One region of the Allobranchiibius huperziae genome, then DNA from elsewhere that is predicted to be linked to it. Evidence: predicted binding sites of a transcription regulator. Region 1 holds the regulator's gene; each other region holds the start of a gene.

Region 1 (3,270 bases):
GCGATCCACTGCTCGTCGACCATGTCGGTCATCCGCACCGACGCGGCGCCGGCGAGCGGGTGGTCCGACGGCACCACCAGGCGCACCTCGTCGTCGAGCAGCTTGCGGGACTGGAACGCCTCGATGTCGTCCTCGCCGCGGGCCAGCGGCGCACCGTCGTATGCGAACGCGACGGCGATGTCGCACTCGCCGGCCCGCAGTGCGGCCAGCGACTCGGGGGGCTCGGCCTCGGTGAAGGTCACCTCGACGTCGGGGTAGGCCTTTCGCACCATCGCGAGCGCGTGCGGGACGAGTGTCGAGGAGGAGGAGGGGAAGGCCATCAGGCGGACGCGGCCGGCGCGCAACCCGGCGATCGCGGCGACCTCTGATTCGGCGGCCTCGAGGGCGCTGAGCACGGGGCCCGCGTGACGGGCCAGCACCGCGCCGGCTTCGGTCAGCCGCACGCTGCGGCCCAGGCGCTCGACCAGGACGGTGCCGATCCGGTCCTCCAGACGGCGCACCATCTGGGAGATGGCGGGCTGGGAGTAGCCCAAAGAGGTGGCCGCAGCGGTGAAGCTGCCCTCGTCGGCGATGGCCCGGATGACCCGCAGGCCCGCAGCGTCGATCATCCGCCAATCATATAATGGAAGGTTATCCATCGGAACCCATCTTCGTGCTTTCGTTCTGCACCAGCCATGCATCGCAGTGGCCACCCGCGCACCCACGGGGCCACGGGGCCGGTGCGACACTGATGACGTGCTCGAGTCTGCGGTCTCCCCGGTGCCCGAGGGAGTGCGCCCGGATCAATGGGACGGACTGGCGAGCTACCTGGCGGATGGCGGGCTGGTCGCCCTGACCGGAGCCGGCCTGTCCACCGAATCGGGTCTGCCGAGTTACCGCGACGCCCGCGGCGTACGTCGGGTGCAGCCGATGACGGTGACCGAGCTACGCGCCAGTCATGAAGCGCGGCAGCGGTATTGGGCACGTTCCTACGTCGGTTGGCCACGCTTTGCGGCTGCCCGACCGAATGACGGCCACCGCGCGGTCGCCAGGCTTCTCGCCGCCGGCACCCTGACGAGCGTCATCACCCAGAACGTCGATGGGCTGCATCAGGCGGCCGGTGCGAGCGAGGTGCTCGAGCTGCACGGCAACCTGGAGCGGGTGGTCTGCATGGCCTGCTCGAGCACGCATCGCCGCGATGACATGGACGACTGGTTGCGCGACGCCAACCCCGGATTCGACCGCGCGATCGGAGGCGCGGTCCGACCCGACGGTGACGTCGCGCTGCCCGAGGCGATCGTGCGCGCGTTCGTCACGGCCGACTGCCCTGTGTGCGGTTCGGACCTGCTGAAACCGGACGTCGTGATGTTCGGCGAATCGGTGCCGAAACCGTTGGTGGAGCAATGCTTCGGCCTCGTCGAAGAGGCGTCGGCGCTGCTCGTCCTGGGGTCGTCGCTCGCGGTGATGTCCGGTTACCGGTTCGTGCGCCGGGCCGCCCGCATCGGCGTGCCCGTGATCGTGATCAACGACGGATGGACCCGCGGGGACGGCGAGACCGACCTGAAGATTGAGGCGCCGCTGGGCAGCACCCTGACGGCGCTGGCGGACCGACTGGGAGCGCCGGCCGTGGGTGCACCGGGCGTCTAACGCGCCTGAGGAGCGCCGGGCGACCGCGGTCGCTCAGACCCTGCGCAGCACCGCCGTGACCTTGCCCAGCACCACGGCGTCGTCGCCGTCGATCGGGTCGTACGCCGTGTTGTGCGGCATCAGCCAGACCTTGCCCCCGGTGCGCTTGAAGGTCTTGACGGTCGCCTCGTTGTCGAGCATCGCCGCGACGATGTCGCCGTTGGTCGCGGTCGGTTGCTGACGCACCACGACCCAGTCGCCGTCGCAGATCGCGGCGTCGATCATCGAGTCGCCGACGACCTTCAGCAGGAAGAGGTCGCCCTCGCCGACGATCTGCTTGGGCAGCGGGAAGACGTCCTCGACGACCTCGTCGGCCAGGATCGGACCGCCCGCGGCGATCCGTCCGACGACCGGGACGTACGACGCACTGGGTCGTCGGTCGCCGATGCCGGTCTCGTCCTCGACGCTCAGGTCACCGTCCGGCGCGTTGGTGACGCTGGACCCGCCCCGGTAGCCGCGCTGGTCCTTGTCCTGGTCCGGTGAGATGACCTCGATGGCGCGCGGCCGGTTGGGGTCGCGGCGCAGGTAGCCCTTGCGCTCGAGCATCGACAGCTGGTGAGCGACGGAGCTGGGGCTGGTCAGGCCGACGGCCTCGCCGATCTCGCGCAGGCTCGGCGGGTAACCGCGCCGGTCCACGGAGTTGCGGATGACCTCCAGCACGCGCCGCTGTCGGGTGGTCAAACCGTCGTCGTCGCGCTCGGGCATCTGGTGCACCTTGGCCATGGTCTTCGTCCGTCCCTCTCCGAGTGGATCGTGCTGCCACCGCCCGCCCCAGGTGTCCGAACGGCTGCGTCCCCGGGACCGATGAGTCGCCGTATTCGGCGTCGTTCCGCGGATTCACAACTGCTGAGCAGGGGCTGTCGGTGGTCGGTGTTTCAGTTCTGCAGGTGAGCACGAGATTACGAGAGTCGGACACACTTTCCAAACATCTGTTCGGGGCGTGTCTGGATTTTCTCGAACGCGCGTGCTAGACATCAGACAGATGATCGATCGCACACACGTACGATCGACGAGTTATCGGAGGATCTCATGAGTGCCGTCACCGCTGTTCCCAGCTGGGTCACTCCCGCCACCCCTGCCCGGCCGGGTCGTCCCGGCGCATCGCGACGTACGGCGCCCGCGTCCATCCGTCGCGGCCACCTGCGCGCGGTCCCTGATCTGCCCGCGCTCGTGGACGCACCTGCGCCGACGATGCACATCACTCGTCGCGGTCGCCTGCTGATCACGCTGTGCGCACTCCTGCTATGTCTCGTCGGGGGAGTGGCGGGAGCCCGTGCCGCAGTGGGCGGCGGCGGGTCCGCGCAGCGCTACGACACCGTGGTCGTCCAGTCGGGCCAGACCCTGTCCTCGGTCGCCCACCACGCCTACCCCCAGCTGCCGATCGGCAATGCGGTGCAGCGGGTGCAGGCCGCCAATCGACTGAACACCCTGCAGGTGTTCGCCGGCGAGCAACTGCGCCTGCCTCGCTGAGTCCGGCCGCGCGCCTTCTGGCGCCCCGTAGCAGGGCCGACACCGCCTCCGTGTCGCCCTCGGCGGCCCTCTGACCAGCACGAACGACCCCGCGGAAACCGGGCAGTCTCTAAAGGTTGCATCACCCCCTCCACC
Region 2 (3,270 bases), 870 kb from region 1:
TGGCGATCGGATCGCGGTCGGGCTCGACGTTCGCGGCACGACGCTGGCGGCTCGCGGGTGGACCCGCGAGGGTGGTGACCTCTGGGAGACGCTGGCGAGACTCGACTCCGAGGGGTGCGCTCGGTATGTCGTGACCGATGTCGCCAAGGACGGGATGCTGCAGGGGCCGAACGTGCCGCTGCTGCGCGACGTCTGTGCGCGGACCGACCGCCCGATCGTCGCGTCCGGCGGGGTGTCGACCGTCGCCGACATCGAGGCTCTGCGGGCCCTGGTGCCCGACGGTGTCGAGGGCGCGATCGTCGGATCCGCGCTCTATCGAGGGGCTTTCACACTCGGTCAGGCGCTCGACGCGGCGGGGCGGCCGTGAGCGACCACCACGACTCCGCCGATCAGCCGTGGGAGGGCAGGCAGCTTCCTGCGACCGGCTTCGAGCAGGACACCGGCGAGGCGGACACGGCGCTGATGGCCGCCATCGATGCCGACGACACGACGTTCATGTCGGCACTGTCGGCAGTCCGGCTGCTGGTGCCGATCGTCGCGACGGCGGACGACACGGAGGACACCGACGACGGGCTCACCGTCGAGAAATCGACGCAGATGGCCGTCGTGACGCTGACGGCCCCGGACGGCGAACGGGCCCTGCCGGTGTTCTCCGGGGTGCAGGCACTGCACGCCTGGAATGCTGACGCACGGCCCCGTCCGGTCCCGTCCGCACAGGCCGCTCAGGCGGCGGTGGCCGAAGGGTGCGATGTCCTGGTGCTCGACCTCGGCTCGGAGCACCTGCGCATCGTGCGCCCCAGCATGGTGTGGGCATTGGCCACTCAGCGTGCGTGGCTCCCGGCGTACGCCGACCCGTTCGTCCGCGATGCCATCGCCCGCGCCGTCCGGGACGAGCCGGCGGTGGTGTCGGCCGACTGCGAGAGCGATGACGACGGTCAGCTGCGGGTGGTGCTGAGGCTGATTCCCGGGCTCGCTTCCGGCGAGGTGCAGGGGCTGTGCGCGCGGATGGGCGAGCAGATCGCGACCGATGGCGAGACCCGCGCGCGCATCGACGCGCTCTCGTTCCGGGTGCTCACCGCGCGCTGACAAGCAGGTCCCAGGGAGGGGCGATGTTGGGCGCACCGCATCGGACGTGCCTCGGATGCGGTGCGGGCTTTGGTGCGCTTCAGCGACCTGCGGGCGTGCGACGCGAGACTGCCGGCGCTACCGACAGTCGGATCGCCCGTGCCCGATCGCGGGCTGGCGAGCGAACGATCCGCACGTGCGGACTGCCGTCCGGGGATCGATCCGATTCGGCGAGGTGCAGGGGCTGTGCGCGCAGATCGCGACTGATGGCGAGACCCGCGCGCGCATCGACGCACTCTCCCTCCGGATGCTCACCGCGAGTTGACAAGCAGACCCACCCCGGTGTGGACAACACCGGCATTCGGCGGGGAATGTGGATCACGTACAGGCGAATCACATTGAGAAGTATGAAGATTCGCCTCGATAACCCTTGCGTCTAACTTCGAACGCGCGTACGATGAGGGGTAGATCGCAGACCCGCCAGACAACCAGGGAGGGGGTGGGTGCGGATGGGTGTCGAGGGGATCTCCCGGGTGCCTGATGCACAGCTTCCGCCCGCTTCAGGGCTGGTGTCAGCCGGGCCGGGTGCTGCGGCTGGGTTGCTGGATCGGCTGGCCGAGTTGGTGACGGATCTGCAGGACTGGCACGGTGCGTTGTACCAACTCGGTGAGGCGGAGTTGGGTGGGTTCGTCGCGACGATGGTGGGGTTGGTCTCCCGGGCGGAGTCCTTGGCGGCGGTCGCCACGACCGAGGCGGTCACCCGCGGAGTGGTCGCGAGCTCCACGGCGACCGATGCGGGCGGATGGGTCGGTGCGTGTATCACCCAAGCCAACGCCGCCGGTATGGCGGGTGCGCCCGTGACAGCCGAGCCGGCTGTCTTCCGCCGGATCGGCTCGGTCGCCACCGGGTGCGCCGACCCGCGCAACCGGGTGGTGGCGGATGCGCTGGCCGCTGGGGTGGTGAGCGTGAGCTGTGCGCGGGTGGCGTTGCGGGAGGTCCCGAAGGTGTTGCCGGTGATTCCCGGTGCGGATCGGGATGAGGTGCTGTCCTGGTACCTGGCGTTGTCGCACACCGGGACCCGCACGTTGCGGGACCTGTCGGCGCGGATCATCGGCCGGTTCGCCCCCGAGGTGCTGGTCGCGCAGGAGGAGCACCAGCAGGCGTGCGAGACGTTGACCTGGGCCGACCTGCCCAACGGGCTGACCCGGTTGACCGCAGACCTCTCGGCCGGTCACGCCGCGGTCATCAGACACGCCATTCAGGCTCTTTCCGCACCCCGCTCTGACGGGAACACTGCTGATGCCGCGGCCGACCCGACGCCGAGCGCGGCCCCCAGTGCTCCTGGCGCAGTGACGGAGCGGGACACCCGCACCCCGAGCAAGCGGCGTGCGGACGCACTGACCGAGCTCGCCGAGGTGGCGGCCCGGCTGTTGGACGGGGACCGCTCGCACAGCAGCGGCACCGTCGGCGGGTCGGCGAAGATCGTGATCACCCTCGATCATCAGACCCTGATCGACCAGCTCACCACTGCCGGCCACCTACCCGGGATCGGGCGGACGATCAACGGCGACCTGCTCGACGCCGGGACCCTACGGCGATTGGCCTGTGACGCCAACGTGATCCCGATGGTGTTGGGCGGCGAGTCAGAAGCCCTCGATGTCGGCCGCACCAGACGCCTGTTCACCGGCGGCCTGCGCACCGCGATCATCCACCGCGACCGGCACTGCACGTTCCCCGGCTGCGACCGACCACCCGACTGGTGCGACGCCCACCACATCACCCCCTGGTGGGCCGGCGGACAGACAACCCTGAGCAACGCAGCCCTGCTGTGCGCACGCCACCACACCATCGTGCACCGCGACCTGCTCACCGCCACCGTCACCACCACCGGCGTCACCTGGGACCTCACCCCCGGACTCATGCCCCAGCGACCCGGCACCGGACACGCGGCATGACGCTGACGGCGTTCACGTTCGTTGACGGCGTTCAAAGACCGTCAACGAACGCGAACGCCGTCCGGGCGGGTTCCGACGCGAGCGGAGAGGAAGAACGACGGCCTCAGCCGACCGTCTCGTTCTCGGGCGGTGTCCAGTCGTCGATCGCGGCCCACTCATCGCGCAACCATCCGACCAGATCGTCCGGTCTCACCCTCGTGCGTCGCAGGGAGACGTCGACGCGGTGGGTGAGAGGCACGGCAGCCCAGAT
Region 3 (3,270 bases), 600 kb from region 1:
CTGGACACCCTGCTGTCCGAACGGGAGCGGCTCAACGCCGACCTGCAGAAGGTCATCGACCAGCAGACCGAGCCGTGGGGCATCAAGGTCCTCATCGTCGAGATCAAGGACGTGGAGATCCCCGGCAGCATGCAGCGCGCCATCGCGCGGCAGGCGGAGGCCGAGCGCGAACGTCGCGCCAAGGTCATCAACGCCGAAGGTGAGTTCCAGGCGTCGGCCAAGCTCGCCGAAGCGGCCGATGTCATGTCGACCAACCCCGCCACCCTGCAGCTGCGCTACCTGCAGACCCTGCTGGAGATCGGTAGCAACAACAACAACTCGGTCGTCATCCCCCTGCCGATCGACCTGATCCAGGGTGTGCTCAGCGGCTTGAAGCCGAGCGCCGACGCTTCCGACAAGGTCGCCGAGGCCAAGAAGGCTGCTGACGCCGTCCTCGCGGAGAGCCGGGTTGCGGGCGACGCACAGCCGGAGATGGACGCGGTCGTCAGCCCGTCCTGAGGTTTCCGCCGCACTTCGGTCGCGCTGCACGCTGACGGTGTTCGCGTTCGTTGACGGTGTTCGAACGCCGTCAACGGCGGTTAACGCCGTCAGCGTCATGCGGCGGGTCGTTGGCCGGGTCGGGCGGGCATGAGGCCTGGGGTGAGGTCCCAGGTGACACCGGTCGTAGTGACGGTGGCGGTGAGCAGGTCGCGGTGCACGATCGTGTGGTGCCTTGCACACAGCAGCGCTGCATTCGACAGGTTCGTTCCGCCGCCGGCCCACCATGGGGTGATGTGGTGGGCGTCGCACCAGTCGGGTGGTCGGTCGCAGCCGGGGAAGGTGCAGTGCTGGTCTCGGTGGATGATCGCAGTTCTGAGTCCGCCGGTGAAGAGGCGTTTGGCGCGCCCGAGATCCAACGGTTCGGACTCGCTGCCGAGGACTGCGGGGATCAGGTCGGCATCGCACGCGAGTCTGCGCAGGGTGCCGGCGTCGAGGTGGTCGCCGTCGGTGCTGTGCCCGATTCCCGGTAGATAGGTCGGCGCGAATCCGTTTTCGTCTGAGCCGTGTTGGCCGAGCCGGCCCGCGTCCCGGAGCCCCTCGTACAGAGTGTTGTAGTCCAGGGTGACGAGGATCTTGGCGGTCCCGCCGAACTCTCCGACCGGCCGCGAGCTGGTGCCGTCCAACACCCCGGCGGCGGTGTCGACCAGTCGCACCAGGGCGTCCGCACGCCGCTTAGCGGGGGTGCGAGTATCCCGCTCTGGCCCTTCGCCGCCAGCTGCCACCGGCGCGGGAGCGGATAAGGCGCGCAGGGCGTGCTTGACCATGGCGGCGTGCCCGCTCGAGAGTTCGGCGACGAACCGGGTCAACCCGGACGGTAGGTCGGCCCAGAACACCGACTCACACTCCTGCTGACGCTCCTCATCCCGCACCAGCTGCTGCGGCGCGTACTCCCCCAGGATGCGGGTGGTCAACTCCCGCAACGTCTTTGCGCCGTAGTCCGACAACGACAGGTACCGGCCCAGCAGGTCATCCCGATCCACGGTCGGCAGCTGCGGCAGGATCATTGGCACCTGCCGTAACGCGGCAGCAGCCACCGGCACACTCGCCGACCCGGTCGCCAACGCCTCAACAACCACCTGATTGGCCGGATCCGCACAGTCCACGCCCACCGAACCCACCCGGCGCACCACCGCGGGTTCGACACCAGCTGCCTGACGGGCGACCCACGCCGGAGCACCCGTCGCCGTGGAGTTCGCCACGGTCCCCCGACTCAGCGCATCCGCGGTCGCCAGCGCGGCGACGTTCTCCGCGCGAGCTGTGATCCGCAGCATGCCCCCGACGACCTCACCCAGGGCCGCTTCGTCCAGTTGCCACAGAGCGTCCGGCCATTCGTCCAGCCCGGCAGCGAACTTGCCCAGCAGAGCCATCAATCGGTCACCGGTACCCGGCGCAGCAGGGCGCCGGTGCTCAGTTTTCGACTGCGCCATGGCCCCTCCTGCGCTGATGACGGCGCCCCTTGCCGTCTATCTTGAATCATACATGTGTTCGACTCCTGGCGCAAGGGTAAATCCAACGAATGTCCCTGCCAGTAGTTATGATTCGAGCTAAAAATATCCACATCCCCCGGCGTCGGTGTTGCTATTTCAGCAGTTGTCCACACATAAGAAGCGCTTCTGGTGCCGACACGAACAGATATGGGATGGGCGTGCGCCGGGGGTTTCATCGAGGGCCAATCAGCTGCGCTACCGATGGGCCCGCTGGGATGCCCCGGTGCAGTTTCGCTCGCACGTCACCTTGCTCGGTCTTGTCGGCGTAACGCTCCTTGCGTGACTGCACCGAGATGCGGGGAGGATGTGCAGCGGCGGTGCTTCGGCGCCGGGGTGCCGCTGCAGGCGATGCGCCTGCACCTCGTTTCAGAGGCTGCAGATAGCGGCTCCGAGACCCTGGATCTGGGGTGATGAGGTCATCGGCGGCCGGCGTCTTAGGCTCGATGAATGACGACCACCCAGACGCCTCCTAGGGCCGAACAGGCTGATACGCGGCGTTCGACCGTGGTAGCCGCTGTCCTCGACGTGGTGCTCATCGTGGCGTTCGCCGCGATCGGGCGGGCGTCGCACTCCGAGAGCCACCCCGTGCTCGAGTCCGCGGTCGTGGCGTGGCCGTTCCTGGTGGGTGCGGCCGCCGGGTGGGCGGTCGCGGTGGGTGTACGGCGGTGGGCGCCGGCGTCGCTGCGAGCAGGCGTGCCGATCTGGGTGGGGGCCGTCGTGATCGGAATGGTGCTGCGGGCATTGACAGGCCGCGGGGTGGCGGTCAGCTTCGTGATCGTCGCGACGATCGTGTTGGGAGTGTTTCTCATGGGCTGGCGTGTCATGGTTGCCGGATGGCAACGACGGATGCGCAGCTGAGAGCTACCAACTGGTCCGGGACGATCGACTACCGCTCAGGTCGGCGGATTCGACCCGCCTCCATCGAGGAGCTGCGGCGGGTTCTGCGCGAGGCGCCGGCTGCGAAGGTCACCGGCTCCGGTCACAGCTTCAACCACGTCGCGGACAGCGAGCAGGGCTGGCAGCTGGATCTGTCGGGGCTCGTGGAGCCGCCCGTCGTCAGTGACGACCGGAGCACCGTCGAGGTCAGCGGGGGGATGACGTACGGCGCGTTGGTGCCCTACCTCGCGCAGGCCGGGCTGGCCCTCGCGAACCTCGCGTCCCTGCCCCACATCACGATCGCCGGGAGTGTCGCGACCGGCACGCACGGCTCGGGGGTCCGCCGGCCCGGGTTGGCGAGCGCCGT

The links. Region 1 encodes LexA, which represses DNA repair genes until DNA is damaged. Its sites were predicted from a motif close to TCGAACANNTGTTCGA; they were not measured.
Region 2: HNR15_RS06830 (HNH endonuclease signature motif containing protein) is a predicted target of LexA. The motif match lies at 1,508-1,523, and genes of this name have one in related genera.
Region 3: HNR15_RS08050 (HNH endonuclease signature motif containing protein) is a predicted target of LexA. The motif match lies at 2,014-2,029, and genes of this name have one in related genera.

Annotation. Positions count from the first base shown of each region.
Region 1 is NZ_JACCFW010000001.1:2,294,761-2,298,030, reverse strand. Features, by position in the region: gene HNR15_RS10805 (LysR family transcriptional regulator) at 1-608, opposite strand, end outside; gene HNR15_RS10800 (NAD-dependent protein deacetylase) at 736-1,626, shown strand; gene lexA (transcriptional repressor LexA) at 1,660-2,388, opposite strand; gene HNR15_RS10790 (hypothetical protein) at 2,695-3,135, shown strand.
Region 2 is NZ_JACCFW010000001.1:1,421,754-1,425,023, forward strand. Features, by position in the region: gene priA (bifunctional 1-(5-phosphoribosyl)-5-((5-phosphoribosylamino)methylideneamino)imidazole-4-carboxamide isomerase/phosphoribosylanthranilate isomerase PriA) at 1-367, shown strand, start outside; gene HNR15_RS06825 (SseB family protein) at 364-1,086, shown strand; gene HNR15_RS18595 (hypothetical protein) at 1,262-1,390, shown strand; gene HNR15_RS06830 (HNH endonuclease signature motif containing protein) at 1,575-3,020, shown strand; gene HNR15_RS06835 (1-acyl-sn-glycerol-3-phosphate acyltransferase) at 3,124-3,270, opposite strand, start outside.
Region 3 is NZ_JACCFW010000001.1:1,692,939-1,696,208, reverse strand. Features, by position in the region: gene HNR15_RS08055 (slipin family protein) at 1-498, shown strand, start outside; gene HNR15_RS08050 (HNH endonuclease signature motif containing protein) at 594-1,967, opposite strand; gene HNR15_RS08045 (DUF3054 domain-containing protein) at 2,532-2,885, shown strand; gene HNR15_RS08040 (FAD-binding protein) at 2,861-3,270, shown strand, end outside.